DNA from 3 places in the Vibrio sp. 1580 genome. Region 2 is predicted to be linked to each of the others. Evidence: riboswitches for the same ligand, from Rfam matches in the RefSeq annotation. Region 2 holds a riboswitch; each other region holds the start of a gene.
The links. A riboswitch is a leader RNA that binds a small molecule or an ion and turns the genes downstream of it on or off. The one in region 2 is predicted to bind thiamine pyrophosphate.
Positions count from the first base shown of each region.

Region 1: another riboswitch for thiamine pyrophosphate. It lies ahead of thiD (bifunctional hydroxymethylpyrimidine kinase/phosphomethylpyrimidine kinase); the one in region 2 lies ahead of thiC (phosphomethylpyrimidine synthase ThiC).
Region 3: another riboswitch for thiamine pyrophosphate. It lies ahead of thiB (thiamine ABC transporter substrate binding subunit); the one in region 2 lies ahead of thiC (phosphomethylpyrimidine synthase ThiC).

Region 1 is NZ_JAWOVT010000003.1:3,330-6,452, forward strand. It holds gene R7093_RS05320 (TldD/PmbA family protein) at 1-1,288, opposite strand, end outside; TPP riboswitch at 1,600-1,707, shown strand; gene thiD (bifunctional hydroxymethylpyrimidine kinase/phosphomethylpyrimidine kinase) at 1,805-2,662, shown strand; gene R7093_RS05330 (ABC transporter ATP-binding protein) at 2,652-3,123, shown strand, end outside.
Region 2 is NZ_JAWOVT010000025.1:1,348-4,470, reverse strand. It holds gene thiC (phosphomethylpyrimidine synthase ThiC) at 1-1,939, opposite strand, end outside; TPP riboswitch at 2,103-2,201, opposite strand; gene crcB (fluoride efflux transporter CrcB) at 2,262-2,645, opposite strand; gene R7093_RS22965 (multicopper oxidase family protein) at 2,769-3,123, opposite strand, start outside.
Region 3 is NZ_JAWOVT010000006.1:64,040-67,162, reverse strand. It holds gene mpl (UDP-N-acetylmuramate:L-alanyl-gamma-D-glutamyl-meso-diaminopimelate ligase) at 1-267, shown strand, start outside; gene R7093_RS11225 (flavin prenyltransferase UbiX) at 273-911, shown strand; TPP riboswitch at 949-1,085, shown strand; gene thiB (thiamine ABC transporter substrate binding subunit) at 1,158-2,150, shown strand; gene thiP (thiamine/thiamine pyrophosphate ABC transporter permease ThiP) at 2,192-3,123, shown strand, end outside.

The sequences.
Region 1 (3,123 bases), on a different contig from region 2:
CAAGCGCCATGTCCTTACCAACCATGCTGATTTCTTTCAACACTTTTGGACCTGTGCTGATCAGCGTTGCTGTTTTCAGAGGCTTGGTGATTTTGCCATTTTCAATGAGATAAGCTTCACGAACAGCAAAGTTAAACTCACCCGTGCCCGGTTGAACCGAGCCGCCGCCCATCTTCTTCGCATAGATGCCACGTTCGATGCCTGCCAGCATATCATCAAGTGAATGCTCGCCTTCTTCGATAAAGGTGTTACGCATACGCGAGGTTGGTGCGAACTTGTAGTTTTGACGACGACCAGAACCCGTTGGCTCGTAACCTGTCTTCATGCCACCCATTTTATCGACCATGAAGCTGGTTAGCTTACCGTCTTTGATCAATTGAGTGCGCTGAGTCTTCATACCTTCGTCATCAACATGAATCGAGCCCCATTCGTTGGTCATGGTGCCATCATCGACCGCATTCACTGCGGTGTGAGCAACCATTTCGCCCATCTTGTCGTGGAATACTGAAGCTTTCTTCGCAACTGAAGTGGTTTCTAGCAAGTGACCACATGCTTCATGGAAGATAACGCCGCCAAAGCCGTTACCAATCACCACCGGCATTTCACCCGATGGACAAGCATCTGCGCCAAGTTTTACTAACGCTTGCTGCGCGATAGTTTGACCTAGCTCTTTGGCATCAAGCTGTTCACTGAATTCCCAACCAGCAAGAGCGCCAGGACCTTCCATACCAGAAGACTGCTCATTACCTTTTTGCGCGACAGTGTTACCAGCAACACGAATGTAGTGGCGAGTATCGTCAACGTGTAGACCTTCTGAGTTGAAGATAGACACTTGTTGTTCACGCTGAAGCACGCTGCCAATAAACTGGCTGATATGCTCACTCTCAGCACGTGCGGCTTGGTCAACTTTCAATAGAAACGCGATTTTTGAATCTAGGTTAGCATCCTTACTTAGCGGCATGCGGCAACCATGTTGGATTGGGTAGCGGTTCAAATTCAAAGAACCCGCTGACGCGATTTGCTCACGCTTGTCTTTTGCAGCAAGCAGCGAGGTTACGCGCTTTAGTTCGGCTTCATCTGTGCTGTTGGTGTAACCGTAAAGCACCTTATGACCGAAAAAAAGACGAATACCGATACCAAAATCGATACCCGAGTTAACCTTATCCACTTCACCAGATGCGAGCTGGACAGTGTTGGTTTGGTGATGTTCAACGAATAGTTCAGCGAAATCAGCCCCCAAAAAGAGCGCATGATCGATCACTGACTTCGCTGTTACAGAATTAAGCATGAAGTCTCCTTGCTCGATGATCGTCTTAGCCATCCTAATTAACTGTGAAAAAGTTCAACAAAGTTAAATTGGCAACACGTTAAATTTTAACAGTTTTTTAACCTTGTTTTATGCTAATCCTTGCTTAACGAGACCACGATTATTTATTAAATATTCCAGGTTCTGCTCATTCACCAGAGCGTTGCACTAGTAAATTCCACCCAGCAAACCATTTAGGTGCTTACTTTATCACTCACCTCGCATAATTGAATACTCATTATAATTACGCTCAAAAAACGTATCCCTTCCGCAATGGTCCTGCTATCATCCGAACGAAATAGTCGGGGGGCCACACGACAAGTGTTGGCTGAGATCGAAATTCGAGACCCGTTGAACCTGATTCAGTTAGCACTGACGTAGGGAACTATGCACACTTTGCCTTTCGTCGCCCCTCTTAGGTAAGCGATAGCGATCGAAAAATCGATCTATCTGCAATGGTCAAGGTCAGTTCCTATACGTCTTGTAGTAGGAGCGACCATGACGCAGCAATCACAACCTCATTCACATCAAACGCCAGCCTTGCCTACCCCTATCGTATTGACCATCGCGGGCTCAGACAGTGGTGGCGGTGCAGGTATTCAAGCTGACATCAAAGCGATGTCCGCAACTGGTAGCTTTGCCTGCTCAGTGATTACCGCCATCACCTCACAAAACACTCAAGGCGTCTCTGCGATTTTCCCAATTCCTCTCGACCATGTAGAGAGTCAACTCGATGCGGTATTCACCGACCTCAACATCGTTGCAGTAAAAGTGGGCATGCTGGCCGATTCCAACATCATCAAAGTCGTTGCTGACAAAATTAAACAATACCAGCCAAAACACCTCGTGATTGACCCTGTAATGGTGGCCACCAGCGGCGATCTATTACTGGAACAGTCGGCAATCAGCACTTTAAAAGAAGAATTGATTCCGCTCGCAGACATCATTACCCCTAACCTACCCGAAGGCGCAGCATTGACGGGTAAGCCAATGCCTCAATCAGAATCTGAAATGAACGATATGATTACCGACCTTCGTGCGCTTGGCGCCAAAGCTATTCTGCTCAAAGGCGGTCACCTTGAAGAAAATGAAAACAGCAACGATCTGCTTATCATGCAAGACAGTGCCGAGTTAATTAGCGCCAAGCGATTTCCAACCAAAAACACCCATGGCACAGGCTGTACACTTTCTTCCGCCATTGCGTCTTATCTTGGCCAAGGCAACAACCTACACAAAGCGGTGCACCTGGGTAAGCAGTACATCAGCCAAGCTATCGCGCACGCTGATGAATTGGATGTAGGTAAAGGCCATGGCCCTGTGAACCACTTTTTTGCGGGTCATACTTATGTTCGCTAACGCGATTGGCATTCAGCTTTCCGATGCTAGTCTGCGATACAAAGACAGCCAAACACCAACGCTAGCAGGGTTGAGTATGACTATTCCTGCTAATCAATGGACAGTGTTACTTGGTCGCAGTGGCTGCGGAAAAACGACGATCCTTCGTTATCTAGCGGGTTTGTTAGACGACAAAGTCGAATGGCATGGCGAGTTAACGACCACGGATGGCATCACCTTACACAAGCGTATTGCCTACATGGCGCAGCAAGACTTGTTGCTGCCGTGGTTGAATGTGTTAGACAACGTCTGCCTCAGTTCTCGATTTTCTCAAGAGCAAGCACCAGAACAAAATAAACAACGTGCACTGACTTTACTCAGCCAAGTGGGACTCGCCGATTACCCGGATGCTAAGCCAGCTCAGCTCTCTGGCGGCATGAGACAACGTGTTGCCCTTGCTCGCACTCTGATGCAAGACAAGC
Region 2 (3,123 bases):
AGTCACTCACCTCGGCATGTGCTGCTGGGTGGTATAGCTCAGAACCTGACTCTCTAAATTCTTGCGATTTCTGACGCATCCCCTCAAGAGGGTCATCCAGCATTTTGATTGAGATAGCTTGGTCCGCAGCAACTTGCTCTGTGTCTTTCGCATATTCTCGAACCTCTTGCGAGATCTTCATCGAGCAGAACTTTGGCCCGCACATCGAACAGAAGTGAGCAACTTTTCCAGACTCTTGAGGCAAGGTTTCGTCATGGAAAGCGCGCGCGGTATCTGGATCGAGTGATAAGTTGAATTGGTCTTCCCAGCGGAACTCGAAGCGAGCTTTAGAAAGCGCGTTATCACGAACTTGTGCACCAGGATGTCCCTTCGCCAAATCCGCGGCGTGCGCAGCAAGCTTGTAAGTTATCATGCCTACTTTCACGTCTTCTTTGTTTGGTAAACCAAGATGCTCTTTAGGAGTGACGTAGCAAAGCATCGCACAGCCATACCAGCCAATCATGGCAGCACCAATACCTGAAGTAATATGGTCGTAACCTGGAGCAACGTCTGTCGTCAATGGGCCAAGGGTATAGAAAGGAGCTTCATGGCAGTGCTCTAACTGTTCTTCCATGTTCTCTTTGATCATGTGCATTGGAACATGACCAGGACCTTCGATAATCACCTGTACGTCGTATTCCCACGCTATCTTGGTTAACTCACCAAGGGTACGAAGCTCTGCAAATTGCGCTTCGTCGTTAGCATCGGCCACCGAGCCAGGACGCAGACCATCACCGAGAGAAAGTGCCACATCATACTTAGCACAGATTTCACAGATCTCTCGGAAGTGGGTATATAAGAAGCTTTCTTGGTGATGCGCTAAACACCATTTCGCGATGATAGAACCACCACGAGAGACGATGCCAGTAACGCGTTTTGCAGTCATTGGCACATAACGAAGTAGTAAACCGGCATGGATAGTAAAGTAGTCAACGCCCTGCTCTGCTTGCTCAATCAGGGTATCGCGCATCACTTCCCAGTTAAGGTTTTCAGCAACACCATTCACTTTCTCAAGCGCTTGGTACATTGGTACGGTACCGATCGGAACCGGACTGTTACGTAGAATCCACTCGCGAGTTTCGTGAATATTACGTCCAGTAGAGAGATCCATAACGGTATCGCCACCCCAGCGCGTTGCCCATACTAACTTCTCTACTTCTTCTTCAATCGAAGAAGTGACCGATGAGTTACCGATGTTGGCATTCACCTTGACCAAAAAATTACGGCCAATGATCATTGGTTCAGATTCTGGGTGGTTAATATTGGAAGGGATAATAGCGCGACCTTCGGCGACTTCTTTACGCACGAATTCGGCGGTAATATCTTTTGGTAGGTTCGCTCCGAAGCTTTGACCCGGATGCTGTTGATTCAGCACTTCATCGCGATACTTGGCACGCCCCATGTTTTCACGCAGCGCGATATATTCCATTTCTGGGGTAATAATACCTTTGCGAGCATAGTGCAATTGAGTCACACAATGGCCATCTTTGGCACGTCGAATACGTGGTAGATTACCGTAACGAAGATCGTCTAGTGTTTCGTCTTCTAAGCGTTCTTTGGTGTACACCGAGCTTACTTCATCAAGTAGCTCAGTATCGGCGCGCTCTTCAATCCACCCTTCTCTCAGCTTAGGTAAGCCGTTATAGAGGTCTATGGTGTGCTCTGGATCTGTGTATACACCCGACGTATCGTAAACGCGTACTGGCTCATTAGGTTCGAAAATAGGCGCTTCTTTTGTGCCTCCAATAAGGCTATCAGCGAGTGATATTTCACGCATTGGCACACGAATATCTGGACGTGAACCTTCTACGTAGACTTTGCTTGAATTGGGGTACGGTTGTACCGAGAGTGTATCAATGAACTGTTTTGCTTCCAGTCTCGCTTGTTTGCGACTCGACATAGCATTTTTCCTTGCTTTGTTATACTAGATAAAAAGTAATTGGATAAAAATGCTTGGCGGATAGATGCGACAAGAGGAGTCAAATTAAGGCTAGTTAAAGCTTACGATATTTGCCTGTAACAACATTCGACTTTTGATAGGTCAACCAGAAAGAACTCCGGTGTGAATATCTTCTCTTGTTCCCTTCGCAGATTCTAATCTGATCAGGTTCAACGGATCCCGAATTAACGGTCTCAGCCTTATGGCACTCCGACAAGTGATGTCAGTATATAAAAACGGCTTGGTGAAACCAAGCCGACCTGTTCAATTTTTAACTACTTTGCTAGCTGCGCATCAATAATTGAAAGCCTATCCACGCAGCTGAAATACTTAACACTACATTCAACAATACGTTCAACCCCATCTTAAAGAAAGCGCCCTGCTGCATAAGCAACACATTATCCATCGAGAAGGTGGAAAACGTCGTTAGTGCCCCTAAAAAACCCAAGCCAATCACTTGTCGCCAAGGTTCCGTTGCCAAAAGTTCATTATCGAAAGCTGCTATCAATAAGCCCATCATAAATGAGCCAACAACGTTAACGGTTAACGTACCATATGGAAAACCACGCCCCAATAAAATGACACAAAGTTCAGAAATTAAGTAACGAGAACATGCACCAAATGCACCACCCAATGCAATAAAACCCAAAACGGATAGTTGTCCCATAATTCCCCCAGAAAAGTTAATGGCGACATTGTAATCAAATTTACGGCAATAGTGATTATACAATCTTAGAATTCAGCAAAGTATAGCGCTTAAAACTTATCAAGATTTTAAAAGTTACAGGAGTCACTTTACTTCAATGTACCCCATCAAACCCGTCTTCATATGTTCAATTACATGACAATGGTACATCCAACGCCCTGGGTTATCTGCAACAAATGCCGCTTTCGCACTGCCGTTTTTTCCAAGTAAGACCGTATCGGTATGAAACGGTTCGTCGAGTTTTTTGCCATCTAACTCAAGAACCGTAAATGTGTGTCCATGAAGATGAATAGGATGATGATATTGGGTGACGTTCTTTAGGTTGAAGATATAGGTTTTTCCAATCTCCAATGTTGAAAGCGGCGCTGGAATATTATCTTTGCTCATTCCCTCCCAAGCCCGTTTGTTCATCAGCCAGAATTGGGGGATCGCTTTGCCC
Region 3 (3,123 bases), on a different contig from region 2:
AAGCGAGGTGTACACAAAAACACACTTGCAGAGTCACTACACAGTGCAGATGAAGTCTTCTTGTTCCAGCCAGATAATATCGAGTGGTCTGTGCAAGACATTGCCGACCAATGCACACAGCCAGCGTTTGTCGATGCGGATATAGATAACTTTGTAGCCAAGATCGTCGAACGTGCGCGACCAGGTGACCAAATTCTAGTCATGAGCAACGGTGGCTTTGGTGGTATTCACGGAAAACTTCTTGAGCAGTTAAAACAAAAAGCCTGATTGATATGCAAAACAAAACACAACCCTCTCATAAAAAAGCCATCACGTTGGCATTAACGGGTGCTTCTGGTGCTCCCTACGGCCTTCGTCTTTTAGAATGCTTGGTTGCGGCGGATTATCATGTCTACGTTCTGATTTCTTCGGCGGCTCGTGTTGTGATGGCAACCGAGCATAATCTTAAGCTACCAAGTGGCCCAGAAGCGGCGCAGCAAGCATTGGTAGAGCACCTGAACTGCAATCCCGATAACATCACCGTTTGCGGTAAAGATGACTGGTTCTCACCGGTTGCGTCTGGTTCTGCTGCACCAAAGCAAATGGTGGTTTGCCCATGTTCTGCGGGAAGCGTTGCAGCGATTGCGCATGGTATGTCAGATAACTTGATCGAGCGGGCCGCTGATGTGGTAATGAAAGAGCGCGGGCAGCTGTTGCTCGTGGTTCGCGAAACACCATTTTCAACGCTACATCTGGAGAACATGCACAAACTGTCGCAAATGGGCGTCACCATCATGCCAGCAGCTCCAGGCTTCTATCATCAGCCAAAGAGTATTGAAGACTTAGTGGATTTTATGGTGGCGAGAATTCTTGACCACTTAGGTATTGAGCAAGGTTTGGTGCCTCGTTGGGGTTATGACCAGCGATCGTGAGCTGATTGTGTAACCACTCAAATACCTTTACAATCCATCCAACTCATCGGGGAGCAAACCCATTTAGCATTGAGTCAATCAATGCATTGGGGCGCTGAGACCTAAGTGTTTAACTAGGGACCCGTATTACCTGAACCAGATAATGCTGGCGTAGGAATTGAGTCTGGATATTGGAAGTCCTTAATAGCCGCCTCAAACCCTGTGCCGCTCAACTTATTTCTCTGAAATACTCATGGAGAGCGAGCAGTGAAACCCACTCTAAATCTGATTGCCTTAGCTGCAATCACTTCTACTTCAGCGTTTGCCGCTGAAAACACATTAACCATCTATACCTACGACTCTTTTGCCGCAGATTGGGGGCCGGGTCCTAAAATCGAGCAAGCTTTTGAAGCAAAATGTGGCTGTGACGTTAACTTCGTAGCGTTGGACGATGGTGTGTCGATTCTGAATCGTCTTCGTCTTGAAGGCGGTAATAGCAAAGCGGACATCGTATTAGGTTTGGATAACAATCTGATGGCAGAAGCGAAGAAAACCGATCTGCTTGCCGAGCACAATGTGGATACGGCTAACACAGTGTTACCAAACGGTTGGAGTGACACGACGTTTGTACCGTACGATTACGGCTACTTCGCGTTTGTGTACAACAAAGAGAAACTGGCTAATCCGCCGAAAAGCATGAAAGAGCTGGTGGAAACGCGCAACGATCTGAAAGTGATTTACCAAGATCCGCGGACTTCAACGCCGGGCCAAGGCTTAATGCTATGGATGAAATCTATTTATGGCGACGATGTGACGCAAGCGTGGCAGAAGCTAGCGAGCAAAACCGTAACGGTCACGAAAGGTTGGTCTGAGGCGTATTCTATGTTCCTCAATGGTGAGTCCGATTTAGTGCTTTCTTACACCACTTCACCTGCGTACCACTTAATTGCGGAAAACGATTCGAAGTTTGCTACGGCGAATTTTGCTGAAGGCCACTACATGCAAGTTGAAGTAGCCGCCAAAGTGAAAGGGGCAAAAAATTCAGAACTTGCTGATCAATTTATGAGTTTCATTTTAAGTGATGAGTTCCAATCGGCGATGCCAACGGGTAACTGGATGTACCCAGTCACTGACGTTGAGTTACCTAAAGGTTTTGAAACTTTGAGTGTTCCAAGCAAGTCGTTGAGCTTTAGTGCTGATGAAGTGGCAAAAATGCGTAAGTCTTGGATTCGCGAATGGCAAAGCGCATTGACGTTTTAGCTGACGTTTCCATCCTCATCTGAATGAGATAGGTTTTACCTTTGAATTCTGTTCCAAAAATAGGTTTAGGGGTCGCGATGATCATCGCGACCTTTGTTATTTCTGCCCTAGGTGCTTTGATTGTTCAAGCCCCTTCACTTGATGTGTCTGTGGTATGGGGCGACCCGTACTATCAACATGTCACCAAGTTCAGTTTCTACCAAGCGTTTCTTTCCACATTGCTCAGTGTTGGCTTTGCCATTCCAGTAGCGCACGCACTTTCGCGTCGCCAATTTATTGGTAAATCATTACTGCTTAAGCTGTTTGCATCGACACTGGTTTTGCCGGTTTTGGTTGGTGTTTTTGGGCTGTTAGCGATTTATGGCAACAGTGGTTTGTTGGCGCAGTGGTTGCAAAGTTTCGACACTAAACTGCCATTCTCTATTTACGGTTTGAACGGCATTTTACTCGCCCATGTGTTCTTTAATTTACCTTACGCGGCACGATTGCTTCTGCAAGCCTTGGAGTCTATTCCTGCCGAGCAGCATAAGCTTTGCGCGCATCTTGGGATGAGCCATTGGGATAAGTTTCGCTGGGTAGAATGGCCGCGTTTAAGGCAGCAGCTTCCCCACGTTTGTGGGTTGGTGTTTATGTTGTGCTTTACCAGTTTTGCCACTGTAATGGCATTGGGGGGCGGGCCAAAATCCACCACCATTGAATTGGCCATTTACCAAGCGATTAAGTTTGATTTTGATTTACAAGCTGGGGCGTTATTGGCGCTGTGGCAGATGCTGTTATGTGGACTGCTTGCTATTGGAGTGCAGAAGTTAACAAGGCCTGTTTCTATCAGTGCTGGAAGCACATCGGTACAGCAATATTTAACGAAGGATCATGGGTGGTCAAAAGCTTGGGATAGCTTTTGGATCATAGGTGCCTTTTTACTGGTAATACCGCCGTTATTGATGGTGTTACTGAGTGGCATCAACCAACAAGT